4 regions of the Streptomyces sp. B8-7 genome follow, and region 4 is predicted to be linked to each of the others. Evidence: riboswitches for the same ligand, from Rfam matches in the RefSeq annotation. Region 4 holds a riboswitch; each other region holds the start of a gene.
What was found. Region 4 has a riboswitch for cyclic di-AMP ahead of AC5K6T_RS01370 (C40 family peptidase). Riboswitches for the same ligand answer to the same signal wherever they lie in the genome.

Region 1: it holds a riboswitch for cyclic di-AMP, as region 4 does, so the genes downstream of both, AC5K6T_RS00520 (transglycosylase SLT domain-containing protein) here and AC5K6T_RS01370 (C40 family peptidase) in region 4, are expected to answer to the same signal.
Region 2: it holds a riboswitch for cyclic di-AMP, as region 4 does, so the genes downstream of both, AC5K6T_RS19240 (C40 family peptidase) here and AC5K6T_RS01370 (C40 family peptidase) in region 4, are expected to answer to the same signal.
Region 3: it holds a riboswitch for cyclic di-AMP, as region 4 does, so the genes downstream of both, AC5K6T_RS11955 (M23 family metallopeptidase) here and AC5K6T_RS01370 (C40 family peptidase) in region 4, are expected to answer to the same signal.

Annotation. Positions count from the first base shown of each region.
Region 1 is NZ_JBYRRL010000001.1:115,903-118,094, forward strand. It holds gene AC5K6T_RS00515 (HAD family hydrolase) at 1-327, shown strand, start outside; gene AC5K6T_RS00520 (transglycosylase SLT domain-containing protein) at 507-977, opposite strand; cyclic di-AMP (ydaO/yuaA leader) riboswitch at 983-1,160, opposite strand; gene AC5K6T_RS00525 (CocE/NonD family hydrolase) at 1,434-2,192, opposite strand, start outside.
Region 2 is NZ_JBYRRL010000003.1:943,810-946,001, forward strand. It holds gene AC5K6T_RS19235 (urease subunit gamma) at 1-84, opposite strand, end outside; cyclic di-AMP (ydaO/yuaA leader) riboswitch at 984-1,108, shown strand; gene AC5K6T_RS19240 (C40 family peptidase) at 1,113-1,586, shown strand; gene AC5K6T_RS19245 (ATP-binding protein) at 1,701-2,159, opposite strand.
Region 3 is NZ_JBYRRL010000002.1:741,539-743,730, reverse strand. It holds gene AC5K6T_RS11955 (M23 family metallopeptidase) at 1-934, opposite strand, end outside; cyclic di-AMP (ydaO/yuaA leader) riboswitch at 939-1,096, opposite strand; gene AC5K6T_RS11950 (tyrosine-protein phosphatase) at 1,991-2,192, shown strand, end outside.
Region 4 is NZ_JBYRRL010000001.1:300,433-302,624, reverse strand. It holds gene pcrA (DNA helicase PcrA) at 1-714, opposite strand, end outside; cyclic di-AMP (ydaO/yuaA leader) riboswitch at 944-1,110, shown strand; gene AC5K6T_RS01370 (C40 family peptidase) at 1,119-2,192, shown strand, end outside.

The DNA.
Region 1 (2,192 bases), 180 kb from region 4:
GGCGACGACGAGTTGGCAGGTGTGGCACGTGGCGTGGTGGGATCGCTCGCCACCGTGACCATGTCGGGGCCCGGGACGGTGGAGCTCCAGCCGTGCGGCGTCACCAAGGCGACGGGGCTGGCGCTGGCCGCCCGGCACCTCGGGCTGACCCCGGCGGACACCGTCGCCTTCGGCGACATGCCCAACGACATCCCCATGTTCGACTGGGCCGCGTACGGGGTCGCCATGGCCAACGCGCATCCCGAACTCAAGGCGGTCGCCGACGAGATCACCCGCTCGAACGAGGACGACGGCATCGCCGTCGTCCTCGAACGGCTCTACGGCTGAGCCCCGGCGGGGAATCCTGAGGGCTCGACGGCGCTCAGGGGTTCGGGCGTCCACCGGCCCGGAAGGCCGGAGACTGAGGCCCCGGAGTCCGAAGCCCGGAGCCCGGGCCCGTGATTCCGGGCACCCGGGCACCCGGGCCCGGGCCCGGGACCGGGACCGGGTCCGGGGACCAAGGGGGATCAGTAGGCGCCGAAGACGTTGTCGATGGACCCGTAGCGGGCCGCCGCGTAGTTGCAGGCGGCGGTGATGTTCGCCACCGGGTCGTACGGGTCGAAGGAGGTGCCGGGCACGTGGTACGCCGCGAAGGTCGGGTCGATGACCTGGAGCAGGCCCTTGGACGGGGTGCCGGCGGCGGCGTTGGAGTCCCAGTTGTTGATGGCGTAGGGGTTGCCCGACGACTCGCGCATGATGTTGCGGTAGATGCCGTTGTAGCTGCCCGGGATGCCGTGCTGGGCCATGACGTCGAGGGACTGGCGGATCCAGCCGTCGAGGTTGCTCGGGTAGACGGTCGCGGCCGTGGCGGCGGTGGGGGCGGCCGAGGCGCTGGTCGCGCCGACGATCGGCAGGGCCAGTACGGCGGCGCCCACTCCGGCGGCGGCGAGGGCGCGGGCGAGACGGCGGCGGCGGGGTGCGTGCGGGTGCGCAGGCATGGGGGATGTCCTCTCCGGCGCCTGCGAGGTGAGCTGTCGGGTTCGGGCGGAAAGGTGCCCGGCCGTGCCCCTGAAGGCATGGCTTCACCCCAAGCCGTGCCGTACGCCGTACTGGTACGACGTGCGGACCGGCGACCTACCTGGGTCCCCCGCTCCTGCCGCTGCGTTGGTCGTGTGGGATGCCGTGGGCGGCGGCAGGACTAGGCGTCCGCCCGGCTGGCCCGGAACGTATGCGAGAGCGCGTGTCGGAAACAAGTGCGCAATTCACGGAAAGCGGCGGGACTCCATGATCCGGGTAGTTTGTTCCACTTGATCCTTTATGGCGTTCGCCGTGCAATCGCACGGCGAGGCGGCCTTCTTGGCGTCGGGGCCGGTCCGGCCCGCGTCGGCCGCGGGGTGAGCCAACTCACCGTCAGTCACAAGAAGTGCAAAACGGGCATCTATCCCAACTCGGCCTCAACCGGCTGCCCGTGGAACCCGCTTCTCCCAGGTGCGGTGGAACACCACCTCGGCGCCCTCCGTGCAGACCACCTCGTCGACGGTGACGTAGTCCGTCTCGGAGCAGGTGATCTCCGACCGGGCGCGGACCGTGACGTCCCACCCCGCGTCGGGCCGGTGCAGCCGTACCGACCGCCGGGTGTGTGTCCGGGCCGACAGCGGGTCGCCGCCGCGGAGGGCGTACGTCTCCAGCGCCTCCTCGGTGACCTGGAGCCCGTCGGGGTGTACGTGCGTGCCGTCCGGGCCGGGAGAGATCTCCACGCGCCACCTGTCCCCGGCGACGTCCCGTGCCTCGAACCGGCCCGGCCGCGGCTCGTCCAGCGTCATCGGAAGGCTCACGCCGAGCGGCTCGGCCTGCTCGGGCTCCGCGAAGGCGACCGTGTCCCGCGCGGGCCGCGACCGCACCGGCAGCTCCAGCGTGCTGCCCGCGGGGTGCAGGGTGAAGCCGTACGCCGCGTCCGGCTCCGGCCAGATCCAGGGCCAGTAGGCGGAGGACACCGCGAGCCGGATGCGGTGACCGGGTGGGAAGGCGTATCCGGCGGCGCCCAGACCGACGGTCACCGTACGGGTGCCGGCTCCCGGGCCGAGGCGTGCCATCCCCCGGGTGACCAGCGTCGACGACCCGTCCGGTGCCACGTCGCACAGGCGGGCCACGACCAGTCCGCGCTGCTGGGCGCAGGTCAGCCGCAACCGCACCCGGGGCCGCCCCAGCACCCA
Region 2 (2,192 bases), on a different contig from region 4:
GAGTCCGCGGGCCCGGCGCTTCTCCGCGACGTCGGCCGCCACGTGGATCAGCAGCCTCTCCTGCTCGTGCGGGGTCAGTTGCACGTCCCACCTCACTTCCTCGCTCCGGGCCGTGCGGGGCCCGGCTGCCGCTGCCCCGGGCAAAGTCCCTGGTGGCGTGGAGGGAGGCTAGTTGCGACGCGTTTCGGGCGCGTTAACCGGCCGGTCTCCTGCGGCAGGCGCCTCCGCCCGTCGTTCCCCCCGCGCCCTTCGTTCCCCGTGCCCCCGTGCCCCCGTGCCCCTGTGCCCCTGTGCCCCGCCTCCGTGCCCTTCGCTCCTGCCGAACCTGTCGGTCCCTGGCGGCCGAGGCCCCGGCGAGGCCCCGGCGCGCCGGGGGCGCCTCCTCCGGTGTGCCACCGCACACCGGCCCGGTGCCGGCCCGGCACCGGGCCGGCACCGGGCGCGGGGCGGGCGGCACGGGGCGGCCCCGCGGTCCCCGGGGCGGCCGGCCCGGAGACGTCCGGGGCCCGGGGCCGGCCGGGAGCGGACGCACCACGCACCGGCACCGCACGTCGCGCGAGGGCGGCCTCCGGGGCGCGCTCGCGGCGCCTTCGCCCCGGTCCGCCGCAACCGGCGGACCGGGTGTCAAACGGACCGAACGACGGACCCTCTGTCGGAGTATCGACGGCTCGTCTTGCGTGACCCGAACGGTTGCGTCAGAGGCCGGCCGCCACGGCCCCACAGCGGGTTCCGGTGCTGGTCCGGGGCCGTTCGGTGGCCCCGGCGACACCCGGTTCATCCCCGTGTCCACCCGAACGGGTGAACGGTGAGCAACACCACAAATCGCCGATTCCATTGGGTTTTTCGGACACCGGTGAGTGAAGATCCCTGTCTGACGACAAGACCCCGCCACCGCGGCGGGGCGGTCCGGGCGGACGCCGAGTCCTGCCGCCGCCCGGATGACCGGTCGACAGGAGTGGACCGGCAGGAGTGGAGGACCCGAGCAAGACGGCCCGCCGGAGCACGTTCTCCGAGCGGACCTTGGGGTGAAGCCGCCCTCGGGCGGCCGGGCTACTTCGCCAGCCCGAATCCGACAGGTCATCCTTCTCAGGCGGTTTGACGAAGGGTTGCGCATGACCGCGCAGAATCGTGTCCCCTCCCTCATGGCCCGTGCCGGCACCGTCTCGGCACTCACCATCGTCGCGGTGGGCGGCCCCCTGGTGGTGCCGGGCGCCGCGGCCGGAGCCGCGGCCTCCACGCCCGCCACGACCGCCCTCAAGGTCGCCGCCTCGAAGAAGGGCGCCCCGTATCTGTACGGCGCCGCGGGTCCGCGCCGCTTCGACTGCTCCGGGCTCACGCTCTACTCGTACAAGAAGGCGGGGAAGCGGCTGCCGCGCACCGCGGCCCAGCAGTTCAACAAGACCAGCCGCGTCTCCGCGGGCCGCCGCCGGGCGGGCGACCTGGTCTTCTTCCACTCCGGCTCGAACGTCTACCACGTGGGCATCTACGCGGGCAAAGGCCGGATCTGGCACGCCCCCAAGTCCGGCGACGTGGTGCGGCTCCAGAAGATCTGGACGAACAGCGTCTGGTACGGCCGGGTGAGGTGACCGTCCCCGGCCGGTCCGGACGCCGGGCCGGCCCGACGTCACCCGCCCGGCGCCCCGCACCTCCCCGTGGGGCGCGGTGTCCGGGCGGGCTCCCCGCCCGGACACCCGCGGGCCTCAGGGCTCCTGGAGGCCCGCCGTGGGCATCGGCCGGACGGGGACGGTCCAGGGCAGTTCGATGGAGACGGTCTTGCCGCCCTCCCGGGTGGGCCGCACCCGGAGCCTGCCGCCGCACTCCGCCGTCAGCCAGCGGATGATGACCAGGCCGCGGCCGTTGTCCTGCTGCACGGCCGCCGGGAGCCTCCGGGGGAACCGCGGATGACTGTCGGTGACGCCGATGCTGAGGTGCTCGTCCCGCTCCAGCCGCATGTCCACGGTGAAGGTGGGGGACTGCCCGAAGGTGTGCTGGACGGCGTTGGTGGCGAGCTCGGACACGATCAGCCGGATCGTGTCGGCGAGGTCCGTGTCGGGCGGCAGACCCCACTCCACGAGCGTGTCGGCGACGTAGGCGCGGGCGGCGGACACCGAGGCGGGATCGCTCGGCATCGTGACGGATGCTTCCAGGTGATCTGCCATGGCCACGCCGTCCCTTTCCCACGGGGCCGCGGT
Region 3 (2,192 bases), on a different contig from region 4:
TCTCGAAGTGCAGGTGCGGGCCGGTGACGTTGCCGGTCGCGCCGGAGAGGCCGACCTGCTGACCGGCGGCCACGCTCTGGCCGGCCGAGACGGACAGCGAGGACAGGTGGGCGTACTGGGCGTAGTAGCCGTCGGCCAGCCTGATGACGACCTGGTTGCCGTACGCGCCGCCCCAGCCCGCGGAGACCACGGTGCCCGTGCCCACGGCCTTCAGCGGGGTACCGGTCGGCACGACGAGGTCGACACCGGTGTGGTAGCCGCTGGACCACATGCTGCCCGCCACGTGGTAGGCGGTGCCGACACCGGCACCGGCGACGGGGGCGGCGTAGCCGCTCGCCGCGGTGGTGGCGGTCTGCACGGCGTCCGTGGAGGACTGCTGTGCGGAGGACTCCTGCGCGGGGGCCGCGGCGGGCTTCGGCGCGGCCGCGGACGACTTCGACGCGGTGGACGGCTTGGCGGCCCCGGACGACGCGGTAGAGCCGGAGGACTTCGAGGAGCCGGAGGACGTCGCGGGCTTCGGCGCCCGGGCGGTGGCCGGGGTGTGGGCCGCGGCCGCCTTCTTGCCGAGGGTGAGCTTCAGGCCCGGATGGATCAGCGACGGGTCGGCGCCGACAGCCTCGCGGTTGTCCTGGTAGAGCTTGTGCCAGCCGCCGCGGACGTGGTGCTCGTCGGCGATCTTCGACAGGCAGTCGCCGCTCTTGACGGTGTAGAGGTGCGTGGCCTTCTGGGCGGCGGCCGGCTTCTGGGCGGCCTTGGTCTGCGTGGTCACCGACTGGACGGCCGACTGCGGAGCGGCCTGCCCGGGCGCGGCGACGGCGACCGCGGCGCCCAGCAGCGGGAGGGCGAGTGCGGCGCTGCCGGTGCCGGCGACGACGAGAGAACGGCTGAGGCGCTGAGCGGCCTTGGGACGGCGGTGCTTACCCTTCACGGGCATGGGGGATTCCTCTCCGGCGCCTGCGAGGTGAGCTGTCGGGTGCGGACTGGAGATGTCCGGCCGCGCCGGGGCGCGGCTTTACCCCAAGCCGTTCCGGAGACCGGAACAGGCGTTTGTACCTGTGGGTCCCCCGCTCCTGCCGTACACGGGTGGGTTTGCGCGGGCTCCGGTCGGCGGCAGGATTAGGCGTCCGTCCGGATCGGTTGGGAACGTAAGCGACCAAGACGCAAACGGACAAGCAAGAGGTTCCAGGCGAAGCGTCGGTTCTTGATCCTTACAGGTGGTTCACGGTCACCCTGCGTGCAATGCGGACGCCCCGCGTTCCCCGAATCCCCTTGAAAGGCTGACTGATTACGTGAGCATGACGGGCGACTCACCGTCACGGATATGACGCTCCTCACGTGACACGTCTCCAGGTTTCTTTATTCCAGAGCGAGTTGGAATGAAGACACTAATTCGGACAGAAGCCCCAGAAGGCATTGAGAAGGAGGACTCACACATTGAGTCCGCTTGCCCCACCAAAGCGACACCACTCGACGAACCGGCCCACGCTCAGGCGGCAAGAGTCCGATTCCCGCACTTCATCCGTTGAGCACCTTTCGTCACACGACAGGCAATACATCCCCCCCCGGGGCGCCCCGCCCCTCCACACCCCTCCACACCTCTCCGCCCGCTCCGGATGTCTCCGGATGTCTCCGGATGTCTCACATTCCTCCTCATTCCTCCTCATTCCCCCCACCCGCGCGCCCCCCACGCACCCCCACGCCCTCCCACGCACCCCCCAAGGCACCCCCACCCGGCCGTCCGTCCACCGGCCCTCCCGCGCAGGGGCTCGCGGAATCGGGCCGAGAGCCCGGGCGTGAGAGCCCGGGCCTGAGAGGCGCCACGGGGGACACCGGCGCGCGCCGCGGGCGCACGCCGGGCCGTGCGGTCAGCGCCCGGGAGCCCCGGGCCCGACGGCATGGACGACCGGTGGCCCCGGGAAGCCATGTCGTATCGTCAGACCGTGCCCGTCGACGAGCCGCGCCGACGGGGCCCTACCGGGAGGGAGCCCCCGTGACGCAGCAGGTCCCGTCGACCGAACCCGAGCTGGCCGGCGTGCGTAATTTCCGCGACGTGGGCGGACTGCCGACGGTCGACGGACGCCGGGTGCGCCACGGCGTGCTGTTCCGCAGCGGCCACCTGGCCCACGCGACCTCCGACGACGCGGCGTTCCTCTCCTCCCTGGGCCTGCACACGATCTTCGACTTCCGCAACG
Region 4 (2,192 bases):
GGCCTGGGCGGCGAAGTCCTCCTCGTCGATCAGCTCGTTCTTCAGGTTGCTGATCTTGGCGCTGAACGACTTGGGCGGATAGCGCTTGGGGTCGAGGTCCAGATCACGGCAGACCAGGGCCATCAGGCGCTTGGAGTCGGCGGCGTCGTAGATCGAGAAGGACGAGGTGAAGCCCAGCTTCTTGGACTCGCGGCGCAGGATGCGCACACACGCGCTGTGGAACGTCATCACCCACATCGCGTTCGCGCGCGGGCCGACGAGCTGCTCGACGCGCTCCTTCATCTCGCCCGCGGCCTTGTTGGTGAAGGTGATCGCGAGGATCTGCCCCGGGTGCACCTGCCGCTCGGCGAGCAGATGGGCGATGCGGTGGGTGAGCACCCGGGTCTTGCCGGAGCCGGCTCCGGCGACGATGAGCAGCGGGGAGCCCGCGTGGACGACGGCGGCCCGCTGGTTGTCGTTGAGCCCCTCCAGCAGCGCCGCGGGGTCGACCGGCGGGCGGGGCGCGCCGCCGCGGTAGTACCCGCCCGCGCTCCCCTCGTCGCCCGCGTCACCGGTGGCCCACCGGTCCGGGGGCACGTCGAACTTCCCGCCGAACAGATCGTCCGGAACCCGCTCCGGAGTGTGATCGTCCTCGGGCGGCGGCGGGTGCTCCTCCTCGTGCCCGCGGGGGGGCTGGAGGTCCGCCAGGAAGCTGTCGTCAAAGAGGCTGCTCATCGCTCTCCGAGTCTAGGCGGCCCCACCGACAACCGGCCCCGGTCCCGCGAACTCCCCGCCGCCACGCTCCGTCACCCGACCGGCACCGCCCGCACCGGGACATGCCCGGACCGGCCGAGGTCACAAAAATGTATCGGGCATATCACCCGCCAACCTTCACACAAGCCACACGAGTTGGCTACCGTTCCGGGCAGGACGCACGACCCCCACCGGCGAACCCCGCCGGGCCGCGCGGCCTCCGCCGAGTCCGGTGCGCACTGCGCCCACCGGAGCCGGGGACCCACCGAACCCGGGGTGAATCGGCCCACTCCCACACGGGAGCGGCCGTAGGGCAACCCTTCCGAAGCACCCGCCCGAACCCGACAGCTAACCCGGTAGGCGGCCGATGGAAGGAGTCGCCTCTCTTGGCGTCGCACCGCAGGACGCGTCCCACCGGGCCGCGTGTCGCAGGCATCCGCACCCCCGCACTGGCCACCGCCGCCCTCACCTCGGTGGCCCTGATCTCCCAGTCGGCCGAAGCCGCTCCCACCGACGACGGCAGGCCGACCCTGGAGGAGATCGAGAAGAAGGTCGACGACCTCTACCGGCAGGCAGGATCCGCGACCGAGAAGTACAACTCCGCCAAGGAGCGGACCACGAAGCAGCGCAAGCGCGTCGACGTCCTCCTCGACGACGTCGCCGAGCGCACCCAGAAGCTCAACGACGCGCGCGAGGAGCTCGGTTCCCTCGCCGCGGCCCAGTACCGCACCGGCGCCGCCACGCCCGGCACGGCATCGGTCCTGCTCGCCGACAGTCCGCAGGACTACCTCGACCGGGCCCAGCTCATGGACCGGATGACCGGCCGTCAGAAGCACGCGGTCGACGACTACGTCACCCAGCAGTCGACGACCATGGAGAAGCGCCGCGAGGCCACCGAGAGCCTGGCCACGCTCACCGACTCCCAGGCCGAGCTGAAGGCCGCCAAGGCCACCGTGCAGGCCAAGCTGGCCGACGCGCGCGAGCTGCTGTCCCGGCTGACCGCCGAGGAGAAGGCCCGGCTCGCGGCCGTCGAGGAACGCGAGCGCGAGGAGGCCGCCCGCAAGGCCGCCGAGCTGGCCGAGCAGCAGCGGGCACGGGAGGCCTCCGAGGCCGCCGAGGCCGCCGCCCGGCAGGAGGCCGAGCCCGGGCCGAGCCCGTCCGCCGGCGTCCCCTCGGGCACGTCCGCCGACAGCCCGGCCCCGCCCGCCCAGGATCCCGGCGCCGCCGCCTCGAAGGCCGACATGGCGCTCGCCTTCGCCCGCGCCCAGATCGGCAAACCGTACGTCTGGGGCGCGGCCGGCCCCGGCTCCTACGACTGCTCCGGCCTCACCCAGGCCGCCTGGCGGGCCGCGGGCGTCACCCTCCCGCGCACCACCTGGGACCAGGTCGGCGCCGGCACCACCGTCCCGCTCTCCGACGCCCGGCCCGGCGACCTCGTCTTCTTCTACGACGACATCAGC